3 regions of the Chryseobacterium sp. GW821-FHT04C04 genome follow, and region 1 is predicted to be linked to each of the others. Evidence: riboswitches for the same ligand, from Rfam matches in the RefSeq annotation. Region 1 holds a riboswitch; each other region holds the start of a gene.
The links. Region 1 has a riboswitch for cobalamin ahead of AC07UM_RS06140 (TonB-dependent receptor plug domain-containing protein). Riboswitches for the same ligand answer to the same signal wherever they lie in the genome.
Positions count from the first base shown of each region.

Region 2: another riboswitch for cobalamin. It lies ahead of prpB (methylisocitrate lyase); the one in region 1 lies ahead of AC07UM_RS06140 (TonB-dependent receptor plug domain-containing protein).
Region 3: another riboswitch for cobalamin. It lies ahead of AC07UM_RS18845 (acyl-CoA thioesterase); the one in region 1 lies ahead of AC07UM_RS06140 (TonB-dependent receptor plug domain-containing protein).

Region 1 is NZ_JBWKTO010000002.1:228-4,567, forward strand. It holds gene AC07UM_RS06135 (DUF5074 domain-containing protein) at 1-963, opposite strand, end outside; gene AC07UM_RS06140 (TonB-dependent receptor plug domain-containing protein) at 984-2,810, opposite strand; cobalamin riboswitch at 2,845-3,022, opposite strand; gene pafA (alkaline phosphatase PafA) at 3,152-4,340, opposite strand, start outside.
Region 2 is NZ_JBWKTO010000001.1:1,292,855-1,297,194, reverse strand. It holds gene AC07UM_RS05865 (bifunctional 2-methylcitrate dehydratase/aconitate hydratase) at 1-434, opposite strand, end outside; gene prpC (bifunctional 2-methylcitrate synthase/citrate synthase) at 470-1,624, opposite strand; gene prpB (methylisocitrate lyase) at 1,611-2,519, opposite strand; cobalamin riboswitch at 2,968-3,158, opposite strand; gene AC07UM_RS05850 (GIY-YIG nuclease family protein) at 3,617-3,886, opposite strand; tRNA gene AC07UM_RS05845 (tRNA-Arg) at 3,969-4,042, opposite strand; tRNA gene AC07UM_RS05840 (tRNA-Pro) at 4,075-4,149, opposite strand; tRNA gene AC07UM_RS05835 (tRNA-Ser) at 4,164-4,248, opposite strand.
Region 3 is NZ_JBWKTO010000005.1:436,394-440,733, forward strand. It holds gene AC07UM_RS18835 (ATP-binding cassette domain-containing protein) at 1-500, shown strand, start outside; gene AC07UM_RS18840 (hypothetical protein) at 531-1,331, shown strand; cobalamin riboswitch at 1,365-1,543, shown strand; gene AC07UM_RS18845 (acyl-CoA thioesterase) at 1,660-2,043, shown strand; gene AC07UM_RS18850 (HD domain-containing protein) at 2,100-2,690, opposite strand; gene AC07UM_RS18855 (XAC2610-related protein) at 2,699-3,394, opposite strand; gene AC07UM_RS18860 (PadR family transcriptional regulator) at 3,936-4,265, shown strand; gene AC07UM_RS18865 (PspC domain-containing protein) at 4,277-4,340, shown strand, end outside.

The DNA of each region.
Region 1 (4,340 bases):
ACTATTTTCTGTAAACTTTTTAACATCTGATGCAAAGATTCTTCCATCAATAACGTTAAATCCATAAAGAGTATAATACTGACCACCATCAGCAGCTGTTAATAATGGAGCTGTAGGAACGGTTGGAGCAGCTAAGCTCGTTGTATACACTTTATTGGCTGAGCTGAAATAAATTTTATCGTTATCAATCTGAAGATTTGTAGCGTTTGGAATTCCTGTCAGTGTAATTACTGGAGTCATTGTTCCTGTACTTGTAATCTTATAGATATAAGAATCTGCAGCCGTTGAAGAAATTGTGTACACATTAGAGTTATATGAAACGGTGTTATTAACACTACCATTCGGAACCGCAATTTCAGTTTTAGCATCATTAGAGGTATTGATATAAGTAATCTTATTTCCAAACCCAGATGAAGCATTCTGTATGAAAACATTTCCTCCTGCTTCTACTGCTTTATCAGAAACTTCAGTCATGTTGATTTTACTTACAAATGAAAGGTCAGAAATTTTATATTTCGTTACACTTTTAGTATTTGCAGTGAAATTCGTGTTGGAAACATAAATAAATCCATTAGCAAAAGTAATCCCTCTTGGGTTATCAATCTGATCCGTAATTACTCCTACTCTTTTAAATGTATAACGGTCAACAACAACAATTTTGTTAGAGTTATTGATTACAAGATAAGCCTTATTTCCATTAAGACCGATGGTCTGAAGTACGTCACCCAAAATATCTTTATTGTTGTTATAGCCATATACATCGTCTTGCTTTAAGCTTAAATCTCTTGTCAGAAAGGTTACTTTAGCCCCCTGGCTGTTGAAGTTCCCTTCATTAGAGATAAAATATCCGTTCTGATATGTGATCGGGGACATTTCAAACTCTGCAGAATCACTTGAACATGAAGAAATGTTAAACAATAACACTACTGCAAATAATACAGTTAAAAGTTTAGTTATTTTCATATTTACTCAATTTTAATTTTTTAAAAATTTATTGCGGCATACACACTATAGTTTCTTTTGGGTAAAGGATAAAAAGAAGCTGTTTTATAGTAGGTATCCGTTAGATTATTCACTTTGAACCCTAAGGTATATTTTTTTGCTAAGGTTGCAGAAACACCCATATTCAAAAGAAAATAAGGATCAATAGCATCTGATCTCTTTTCATCACTTGTCGTATAGGTAACACCATTCAGCAGTCCCTGTGCGAAAAACTTAAAGAAGCGATATTCATAATCTATATTGGCAGTTCCTCTGTGCATAGGAACATAAGGTCTCTGCATATTCGTTTCTTTATCGATAGATCTTGCATAATAATATCCTGCATTGGCTCGGATCTTATGACTGCCCAATTGTTTACTGAAAGACAGCTGAGATTCTAATCCGTAAGATTCAGATTTATTGACATTGAATGCCTGCCAATATCCCAATGCTGTAGGCAGCCATACAATAAGATCGGTCACATTCATATAATAAGGAGACAAAGTAAGCCTGAAATCTCCCGCTTTGAACTCATTCGTCATATCCACCTGAGTAGATGTTTCCGGCCTCAGATCTTTGTTTCCTCCTGGTTCATAATAAATGTCATTAAATGAAGGATATCTGAAATTCTTTGATACATTAATGCTCACATCATACCATTTTGCGGCGCTCCATTTTCCGGAGAATGAATACAAAAACGGTGAATTTACATCTTCCACGAAGTCTTTCTTAAATCCACCCTCAAAACGAAGGTCTTTTGTTGCAAAATACCTCAACAATCCAGAAACAGAACCAATATTTCTACTGACGCTGGATATTCCGCTCTGGTACCCTTCTCCTTTATTGAGCTGAAATTCCCCAATAAGGTTAAAATTCCACTTTGAATTCAGAAAATAATTGAAATCATTTTTAAAGATATAATTTTTACCTGTTCCGCCACTGGATTTAGGAAGATTTAACGACCCAAAATACTGAAAATTCTCTTCGGTATAAGCCGCTTTCAAGGAGTTACTGAATTTTGTTTTGTTCCAATCCCAGGAAAGAAGACTTCTTACACTCTGAGTTTTATATTTCGTTTTGGTTCCCGTTTCTTCATACACAGGAAAATGCTGTGAAGAATCAAAAAACTGGCTCTGCCACGAAATTTTATGATCATTCGCTATTTTATAGGATGCTCCTACATTGAATGTCGTATTGTAATAACTTCCGTTTCTGTTGATATAATTCAGATCACTTACCTTATAATCATTTTCGCTTACAGAATAATTTCCGGAAGCTTTAAAGCTGAACTTATCATTGCTGTAAGATCCTTTTACAAAATTATTATAGGTATTAAAAGAAGCTACTTCAGAAAATAATGAACCATGGAGACCTTTATTAAAATCGAGGGTATTATTCAGGTGGATACTTCCCCCGATCGCGCCGCTTCCATACACTACACTTCCACCGCCGGCTTTTATACCAATCTGGTCATATCCGAACAAAGCAATATTATTGATATCCCCCTGTCCTAAAAAATTGGAGTTGATATTAATTCCGTTCCATACAAAAGCCGTCTGCTGAGCAGTAGTTCCTCTGAAAGACGGTGAAGAAACAGCACCACGTCCATTTTCTTTGATATAAACCTGTGACTGAAATCTCAGGAGTTCTGAAAGGTTACTGGAGTTTTTCTCTGCCTCTTCTGCCGAAATTGTTTTTACGGGATGAAAAAGTTTCACCCTATTCATCTGGTTGTCGAAGACATAAATAGTGTCAATGGTCTTCTCTTGTCCAAAAAGAAAACAGCCATAAGATGAAAAAAGCAGTACTAAAGATCTTTTTATATCCATACTTTTTTACTTTTCCTCCGAAAGCAATATGTTTTTTTTTATTATAATGTTGGCAGGTCTCCTGACTTTCGCATTCTGCTCCTTCCCGTTTTTAGGCAGTGGTTTTTTGCAGAAACTTTTGTTGCGATTTACAGTTGCGGGGACAGTCCGGGGGTTACACCCGATTCCCTTTTCATTCCAATATACTGGAAACCAAATTTCTTGCAAAGATAGCTTTTTATATGTATCCGCCAAAAAGTGAGATTGGCGTGTGGCAGATTAAAAATTTGAAGAAATAATTCACAAAAAAAAGCTGCTTTCAATCGAAAGCAGCCATATATCATAGAATAATTGTATTCAATTTATCTACCAATAACTTCCGTAATCGGGTTTCCTACATTTCCACTTGGGAACTGAATTTTCAATAAAGAAGATACTGTAGGAGCAATATCTGTCATGTGATACGCCTTGTTGCTTTCTCCCTGCTTCACACCCCATCCCATAAAGATCAACGGAATATGAGAATCATAAGAATTCCATACGCTGTGAGTAGTTCCTGTTTTAGAATACGGAGGAAGCATAGAATCGTGAGAAATTAACTGGATATCTCCACTTCTCTGCCTGTTGATTCCGTTGATAATTCTTTGTTTGATCGGCTCCGGAATACTTGACTCCTGAACTTTATCTACTGAAACAGCATATAAAACGGTAGGATCTTTCTCCAGTTCTTTTACTGCAAAGTTTCTCACATCATCCAATTCAAGCCTGCTGTCTGCCAATACTTTTCTGTCAAAATAAATCTGATAGTTATCGATCGCATTAATCAGCTTATCTGCACCAAATTTATCTTTCAGTTTTTGGTTCAGGTTCTTTTCTGCATCTTCACCGAAGAAACCTGTCGTGATTTTATGTTCTTTAAGAAATCCTACGGAATGTGCTCCACCGTGGTCAGCAGAAAGGAAAACTGTATATTCTCCTTTTCCTACTTTTGAATCCAGATATTTGAAGAATTCTGCTAAGTCCTGGTCTAATCTGATATAAACATCTTCCACTTCAATAGAATTCGGACCAAATTTATGTCCTGCATAATCTGTAGAAGCAAGGTTAATTGCTAAAAAGTCTGTAATATTATCTCCACCCAGTTTTTCACCTTCTACAGAAGCTTCTGCCAGTTTCAATGTCAGTGTATTTCCGAAAGGTGTATAACGGATATTATCTTTTTTCTTCTGATAATCCTGCGCTAAATTGCTGTAAGGGAAAGTAGGTGTTTTTGAGCTTCCCAATAGACCTTCCCAAGGAGAATTGTCGGGTGCACTTTCTGTATATTCGTTGATTGGAAGTAAGGTATTCCAACCATTGGCTACTAATTTTTCAGGAAGATTCTGAGAGTTGAATGATTTTACCCATTGAGGAAGATCATTCATATACCATGTACTTGTGATGAAATTTCCTGTGCTGTCATCAAACCAGAAAGCTCCGTTTGGTGTGTGTCCTGCAGGAAGAATAGAAGCTCTGTCTTTCAAAGAAACTCCAATTACTTTTCCCTGGAAA
Region 2 (4,340 bases), on a different contig from region 1:
AAAACCTGCTTCATTTTTAAAGGAGATTTTCCTTCTGCAATATTGGTTCTTGAAAGCCAGTCGGCTGTTGCTAAAATTCCTCCCAGGTTATCGGAAGGGTGTCCCCATTCTGCAGCTAGCCAGGTATCATTGAAATCCAGCCAACGGATAATGGCACCGATGTTGAAAGCTGCCTGTACAGGATCTAACTGAAATTGTGTACCCGGAACTTTAGCACCATTCGGAACTACTGTTCCTTTTACAATAGGTCCTAAAAGCTTAGTACATGCTGGATAAGTCAACGCTTCCAATCCGCATCCGATGGTATCTAATAAACAATAATGAGCTGTTTTCCAGGCTAATTCATTTTTAATTTCATAGTGTAATACATAGTCTGCAATATCTACTAATACCTGATCTGGTTGTGGTCTTTCGTTTGAAATGTGTGATGACATCTTTATTTTTTAATTTTAATGATTAATTGGATTTTTTATTTTCTGTTTTCAATGGAGACAAAGTCTTTATTTTCAGGACCTGTATAATTGGCGCTTGGACGGATAATTTTTCCATCCTGTCTCTGTTCAATAATGTGGGCGCTCCATCCTGTAACTCTTGAAATAACGAATAACGGAGTGAACATCAGGGTAGGAACTCCCATCAGATGATAAGATACTGCGGAGAACCAATCCAGATTAGGGAACATTTTCTTTTCTTCCCACATGACACTTTCCAGTCTTTCAGCGATGTTATACAACAGCATATCTCCGGCTTCTTCAGAAAGTTCTTGGGCTACTTTTTTTATGACTACATTTCTTGGATCTGATATCGTGTAAACAGGATGTCCAAATCCAATAATGACTTCTTTGCTGGCAATACGTTTTCTAATATCTTCTTCAGCTTCATCAGGAGAATGATAACGGCTCTGTATTTCAAAAGCTACTTCATTGGCTCCTCCATGTTTTGGACCTCTTAAGGCACCGATAGCACCAGTGATACAGGAATAGAAATCTGAAGATGTACCGGCAATAACACGGGCCGTGAAAGTAGAAGCATTAAATTCATGTTCCGCATACAGGTTAAGGGATATTTCCATTGCTTTTATCCATGAATCGGGAGCTTTTTTACCATGCAACAAATGAAGGAAATGTCCACCGATAGTATCGTCATCGGTCTCAACATCAATCTCTTTACCATTGTGGGTATAGTGATACCAATATAAAAGTCCTGAACTGAATGATGCTAATAATTTATCTGCAATATCTCTTGCTCCCGCGACATTATGGTCATCTTTTTCAGGCTGAATACTCCCAACTGCCGAAACCATTGAGCGCATAACATCCATTGGGTGTGCCGCTGCCGGAATACTTTTTAAGATATTTCTTACAGAATGAGGAAGACCTCTCAAAGATTTTAATTTAGCTTTATAGTTTTTCAACTGTGCTTCTGTAGGTAATTGACCATAAATAAGAAGGTAAGCCACCTCTTCAAATTGTGTTTTTTCTGCAAGATCCAAAATATCGTAACCTCTGTAATGGAGGTCATTTCCGCTTTTCCCGACACTGCAAAGAGCGGTATTGCCTGCTGTAACCCCGGAAAGTGCTACACTTTTTTTAGGTTTAAATGTTGGTTCGCTATTCGTTGACATGAGTATTTTGTTTAAAAAGATTATCTAATTTTTGTTCATAATCGTGGTAGCCGATACTTTGATAAAGTTCTTCTCTTGTTTGCATGGTATCCAATACATTGGCTTGTGTTCCGTCTTTGCGGATATGATTGTATACATTTTGTGCCGCTTTATTAGCAGCCCGGAAGGCGGAAAGAGGGTAGAGGATGAGCCCGACTCCTGCGTTTTTTAGTTCTTCTGCCGTGTACATTTTAATCATCCCAAACTCCGTAATATTCGCAAGCACAGGAATTCCGGTAGCATCAACAAATTTTTGATAAAAACTTAAGTCGGGTACTGCTTCAGCAAAAATGAAATCTGCACCTGCTTCCTTATAAGCCACGGCTCTTTCTAAAGTTTTTTCCAGCCCTTCATTGGCAAAAGCATCTGTTCTTGCTCCGATAACAAAGCTTTCATCGGTACGGGCATCTGCAGCAGCCTTAAGGCGGTCTGCCATTTCTTCTTTGCTTACGATTTCTTTTCCAGGCCTATGTCCACAACGTTTTGCACCCACCTGATCTTCGATGTGTACCGCCGCCGCTCCGGCTTTGATCAATGATTTAATAGTTCTGGCGACATTAAATGCGGAAGGCCCAAAACCAGTGTCGATATCCACCATAAGCGGTAAATCACAAATATTGGTAATACGCTGAACATCTATGAGCACATCATCCAGAGTGGTAATACCTAAATCAGGAATTCCTAAAGACCCTGCTGCAACACCTCCTCCTGAAAGATAAATGGCATTAAAACCAGCCTGCTGTGCCAATAATGCATGGTTTGCGTTAATGGCTCCAACAATCTGAAGGGGATTTTCTTTTTCCATTGCCTCCCGGAATTTCATGCCGGGAGATTTCCAATTTTCATTTTTGATCATTATAATATTTTATTGTTGAGTTGAAATTTGTTTTCGAATGAGCAGAAGAGCTGTAAATGCTTATCTTTTTAGTAAAAAAGAAAGGGTAGAAAAGGATTTTAGTAATCTTAAAATCATATTGATATTGATGATTTTGCAAAGTTCTTGCCGTACAGGTCTGTACAATAGAGCTGTTGTTACTGCATGAATAATGAAGATTGTTTCGGTACACCTTATAACTTTTTACATTGATTAAACCTTATAAAAAGTTCTCAGTAAACTTCGCGGTGCTTTATTAGAAAAGAAAAATTACGGAAAGGGGGATACGAATTTGAGCCATGGAATAATGAGAACAACCTAATGCTCACTCGTAATCCATCTCAAAAAGTAATACAGATTGACAAAACAGTTTTATCACACTATATCCATAACGTATCATACCTGACTGTAAACTTCAAATCGCGAAAGCATCGTCAATGCGAAATAGGCAGGTCTCCTGACTTGTAACGGTTTTTATCATCCTTCCCATATAAAAAATATACAGTGGATATCAATTAATAAAAACTTTATGTGTTACTTACAGTTGCGCGACAGTTCGTGATTTGCACACGATTCCCTTTTAATGCACACCTAAGTGTAACCAATTTCGGTTGATAAAGAAGGTTTTAAGAACTCCTTGGTGGTAAATATAGGTATTTTATAATAACGAAAAAGATATTTTATGTAATCAATAATTGTTTTGATTTAATGTATTGAAAACGTTATGATTATAAAATTTATTTATAAGATAAATGGATTAATTGCTTTGTTAAATTGATAGAATAAGTGACCAGAAAACCAGAGATAGTTAATAGAATTGTTGTTTTTTTTCCAATTTATAAATTAGAAAAAATATAAGGAATAGAAATATTCAGGACATATATAAAAACAAAAAAACTTACAGGAATTGTTGATTTTTTTGAAGGATTCGAACTCTTGACTGTCCCGATTACAAATCGGGATGCTGTATTTTTTTTGCTGTAAAAGCTTTCTGGTATTGTATGAAAAAAAAAAAGACTCACTAAAAATAGTAAGTCTTTAAGTGAGCGCGAAAGGATTCGAACCTTTGACCGTCCCGATTACAAATCGGGATGCTCTATCTCTGCTATATTTATAAGTTTTTGAATTTTAGATTTACTTTTCCATGCTTTGATTTGTCTTTCTCTTTTATATGCGATTGATTTGGATTCGAAAGTTTCAAAATATACAATAGTCCAATCTTTAGCTTTTGAAGTAAAGCCCTTATGATCTGATAGGTGTTTTCTTAATCTTTCTTGTAAAGATTCTGAAGAATGTCCGATATAGAACTTATCTAAGATTCTGGAATGGAGGATATAACAAAAGTGCATAGAACTAAAATACACTTTTAAAGTGTAAAATTCAGATATAATACAAACAAAAAAGACTCACTAAAAATAGTAAGTCTTTAAGTGAGCGCGAAAGGATTCGAACCTTTGACCGTCTGCTTAGAAGGCAGATGCTCTATCCAGCTGAGCTACGCACCCATTGAGTAGTTTTGAGAAAACTACTAAAACAGTCGGGGCGGCAGGATTCGAACCTGCGACCTCCTGGTCCCAAACCAGGCGCGATGACCGGACTACGCTACGCCCCGAATATATAAGTGAGCGGAGGGTAAGGGATTCGAACCCTTGCGACACTTTCGCGTCGACAGTTTAGCAAACTGCTCCATTAACCACTCTGGCAACCCTCCTTTTTGTTTATTTTTTAATGATCGTTGTTCCGTTATTGCGAGTGCAAATATAGAACAGATTTCTTTATTTACCAAATAAAATTCAAGAAAAA
Region 3 (4,340 bases), on a different contig from region 1:
GTGATACTCAGTTTATCAGATGTGATGACAAAGTTTTAAAAAATAGATCAGACCGGAAAAACAGGATTTCCTATTTACCGCAGAACCTCTTTCTCCCTAAATACGAAACCGTTAAAAGACTGATTCCTCTTTTCTGTAATAAAGAAAACACAGACCTCTTATTTTCCTCAGAACTCATATATCCATTTCTTCATGAAAAGCCTAAAAACCTTTCCAAAGGTGAGCAAAGACTTATTGAAACTTTGATGATCATTCATTCTGAAGCTGATTTTGCTTTACTGGACGAACCATTTCACAGTCTTTCTCCAAAAGTTTGCGAAAAATTAAAGAAAACCATTCGCCAACAATCAAACGATAAAGGTTTTATCATTTCTGACCATAATTATCAGGATGTTCTGGATATTTCAGACTCAATATATCTGCTTTCTGACGGCCATCTGAAACAAATACAAGATTTTAAAGAACTGCAGCGGTATAATTATCTCCCGAAAAGCATTTAATTTATATATTTGGGGGATCAAAAAATTTTCATGATGACTTTCATAAACAAAGCATTCTATGTATCCGCTTTCAGTATTTTTTCTTTAGCCTTTGTAAAAGGACAGAATAAGGTTCCTTTCGGAGTTGTAAAAGCTGAAGAGGGATATGCCAATGTACGGGTTCATAAAGACAATTACCGAAAAATTGTAGACAAGATCCGTATGCGTAAAGGTGATGTATTCGTTTATGTAAAGCCTGCTCCCGGAGAGACAGAATGGATCTGGATCAAATATCCTGAAAAACAGGATGATGACAAACCGTTTGTACGTTATGAAACTCTTGATAAAGAAGGAATGGTCAATAAAGAACGTATTGCTTATATCGATCAGCTTCCGGCGTATACTCCTTCAAAATCTAAAAACGGAAGATCACTTATTTTCACAGACAATTCTGATCCGAAAATTCCTACTGCCCAAAGAAGCAAGGTTGTGATTGATGTTTATCCTTCCAACGCCGGCTACCGTAAAAAGGAAAAAGATGCAGAAGGAAAACTTCTTACCATCGATAAAGTAAAGCCCTGGGGAATTGGAAACGACCTTCCTGAAGGAATGACCGAGATCAAATCGATCAGAGTACAGCAGCCCGGAAGAGGTTCTGTCTTTGTAAGAGAAGCGATCAAAAACATGTTCCAGCCTACCATGGATTTTGAGAATATTGGAGTAACCTCTCTTGACAGCGACAATATTTTCCTATACATGATAAATGGTTCAGGAGAGAACAGATATACCACTCTCTGGACGATCAAGAAAGGTAGAGTAATCAGCCAGATTATTTACCATAATCCGGAATAAATTCATTATTTTTGCACTCGAAAAGTTTTACACTTATTCATCACAGAAATTGGTTCTGCATCACTGCAGATTAAAAGGGAACCGTGTGAAAATCACGGACTGTCGCGCAACTGTAAGTAACTGAAATCTTTATCAAGGATCCACTGTGCGAGGCATGGGAAGGAGATAAAGATGTTACGAGTCAGGAGACCTGCCTTTTTCTTAAACATGTAACTTTCGCGATTTGAAGTTGTATTGATCTGATGGATTGTTTCAGGAATTCTATAAGTTCCTGTCATTGTTCTGTTATTTTAATATCATTTTATTTCGCTTTAATTAATAATGATATATGACTACAGAAGAAAGAATTGAAGCATCCGAAACCAGAATCTTTAAAGCGGTTTTCCCTAACACAACCAATCATTATGATACCCTTTTTGGAGGTACAGCGATGCAGCTGATGGACGAAGTAGCTTTTATTACCGCAACCCGATTTGCAAGAAAAAGAGTGGTAACAGTGAGCAGTGACAAGATCGATTTCAAGAAACCTATTCCTGCCGGAACGATTGTTGAGTTGATCGGAAAAGTGTCATACGTAGGAAAAACCAGTATGAAAGTAAACGTTGAGATCTACACCGAGCAAATGTATTCCTATGAAAGAGAAAAAGCCATTGTAGGTGATTTCACTTTTGTAGCGATAGACGAATTCAAGAAACCAATCCAAATACTATAAATAAAAAGCTTCGGGCGGCCTTTGGCCGCCCGAAGCTTTTTATATTCTTATCAAAGTTATTTTACCACTTTTTCTGTTTCCAGACTTCTATTCAGCAGCAGTTCAAAAGCCTCTCCCATTTCATCTGAAGCTCTTGTGATTGCATTTTCAAGTATATTCCTGATTTGCTTTTCTGTTACTCCGGCTTCTGTCCAGCTCTTTCCTGAAGTATGGGAATTCAAGATAAATGGCATGATTCTATCTATTCCACACGCAAAAACAGCATCCGGTGTTTTCTCTTCTTCAAACTCAAGCCACAAATTAAAGAATTCCGAACGTAAAGGTTCATCCAGAATTCCGAAGATCTTTTGAGCAGATGCTTTCTCTCTTTCAAACTTTCCTACCATTGCTTTTTCATCAAAAATAAAAGTGTCTCCGGCTTCTATTTCCACCAGATCATGAATGGATAGCATTCTTATCACCCTTAACAAATCTATATCGGTACGGTTTTTCGCATATGGATAAAGTATCTGAGCCAGAATGATAATCTGCCAGGAGTGTTCCGCTGTATTTTCTCTTCGGGAATCGTCTGCATTATAATTCCTTCTCTGTACATTTTTCAAAGCATCCACTGCCAGGATAAAATCGATTTCTTTCTGAATTTTCATCTTACTTCTTATTTTCTATTATATTGATCTGCAGGATATACCTTTGTTTTGGTATTCCATTTATTATTGATCTTTTCTTTCGTTATTACTTTTACCCGATCTTCATTGGTTGTATCTTCTTCCTTTTCAAAGACCATATCCAGTCCTTTATTCGGAATTACGACATATTCCATCGTAAAAATTTTGCAGCATCCTGACTTTCCATAGGCGATGAGGCGTTTGCGCTTGGCATCAACATCAAAAATATCAAGGGAATTGGAAGCAAGATCCGTAAGCTCTTTACTCTTCACAAATGCCATTCTGGTACTATTGAACACATATACATCGTATGAAGCAGCGCTATAGTTCCCCATATTTCCGTTCCTTATGGCAATGTCTTCTGTTCCGTCAAAATTAAAATCATCTATAATCACAGAATTTTGCGGCTTCGTTAACTGAATCATTTTCCCCGGGGTCAGCTTCTGGCTTTCTTCTATTTCCAGAACAAGGTCATCGGAAACAAAAGTCTGCACCTTACTGTTTCTGTTATCAAACAGCTCCACAGTCCCCTTCCCACTGCATCGGCTGTCATAACAATTTTCTACCTTGATGATAGCACTATAGTTTTTTGACGCATTTTTTACTTCAAACTGATATTGCCCGAAACATAAAGGACCCAATACAAGAAAAGCCGATAAGTTCTTATACTTATTTAAAATATTCATGGTAATAGTAATTTGGATTTAAGTGTTTTCTATTGCTAACAAAAATACGAATCATAATACCGATCTCAAAATATCAATCTCATTATCTCTCAGAATTTGTAACAGCTTTATTCCTTCAAATAAAAGGATATCTGTTGATAAGAAGCTATTTCCCGCTATCCGCTCATACTCCTCGCCCCAAGCCTAAAACCCAACCCGCTGTGGGGTAACCGCTGCTATCAGGGCTATGATATGAGTAATAAGTAATCGGTCATGAGTAATAATTAATGAATCATGATTTCTTTCCCTGCATTTCTTTCAATTTCTTTAAAATTGAGAGATTTTTACCCATTTTTCACTCAAATTTATTCTCATAAAAATCTCCATAAAAAATTATAAAATTGATTATCAGTTATTTATATTTTTTATTTTAAAAATTTCACTACTTTGTATTGCATATTACCATTTAATTTACATATCTTTGTAATGTAAAATTAGAATAGGCTCAACTAGCTAGGGGCATTTTTCTAAAAATATAACTAATTAACAAAACTTATCAAAGATGAATACCGAAAATACCAAAGCGCAAATGCGAAAAGGGATTCTGGAATTCTGTATTCTAAGTCTCATCAATAATAGAGAAATGTATGTTTCCGATCTTATCGATGAACTGAAAAAAGGAAAACTGGATGTAGTGGAAGGGACCCTCTACCCTCTTCTTACAAGACTTAAAAACGGAGAGTTTCTCTCTTACAGATGGGAAGAATCTACAGGAGGACCACCCAGAAAATATTATCAGATCACAGAAAAAGGGAAACTCTTTCTGGATGAACTTCAAAACACATGGAATGAGCTGACAGCCTCAGTAAACCAAATCACCCAACAAAATTAAAAAACAAAGCTATGAACAAGACACTCTCAATAGGACTCGCAGGTTTTTCTTTTACCATAGAAGAACACGCATATA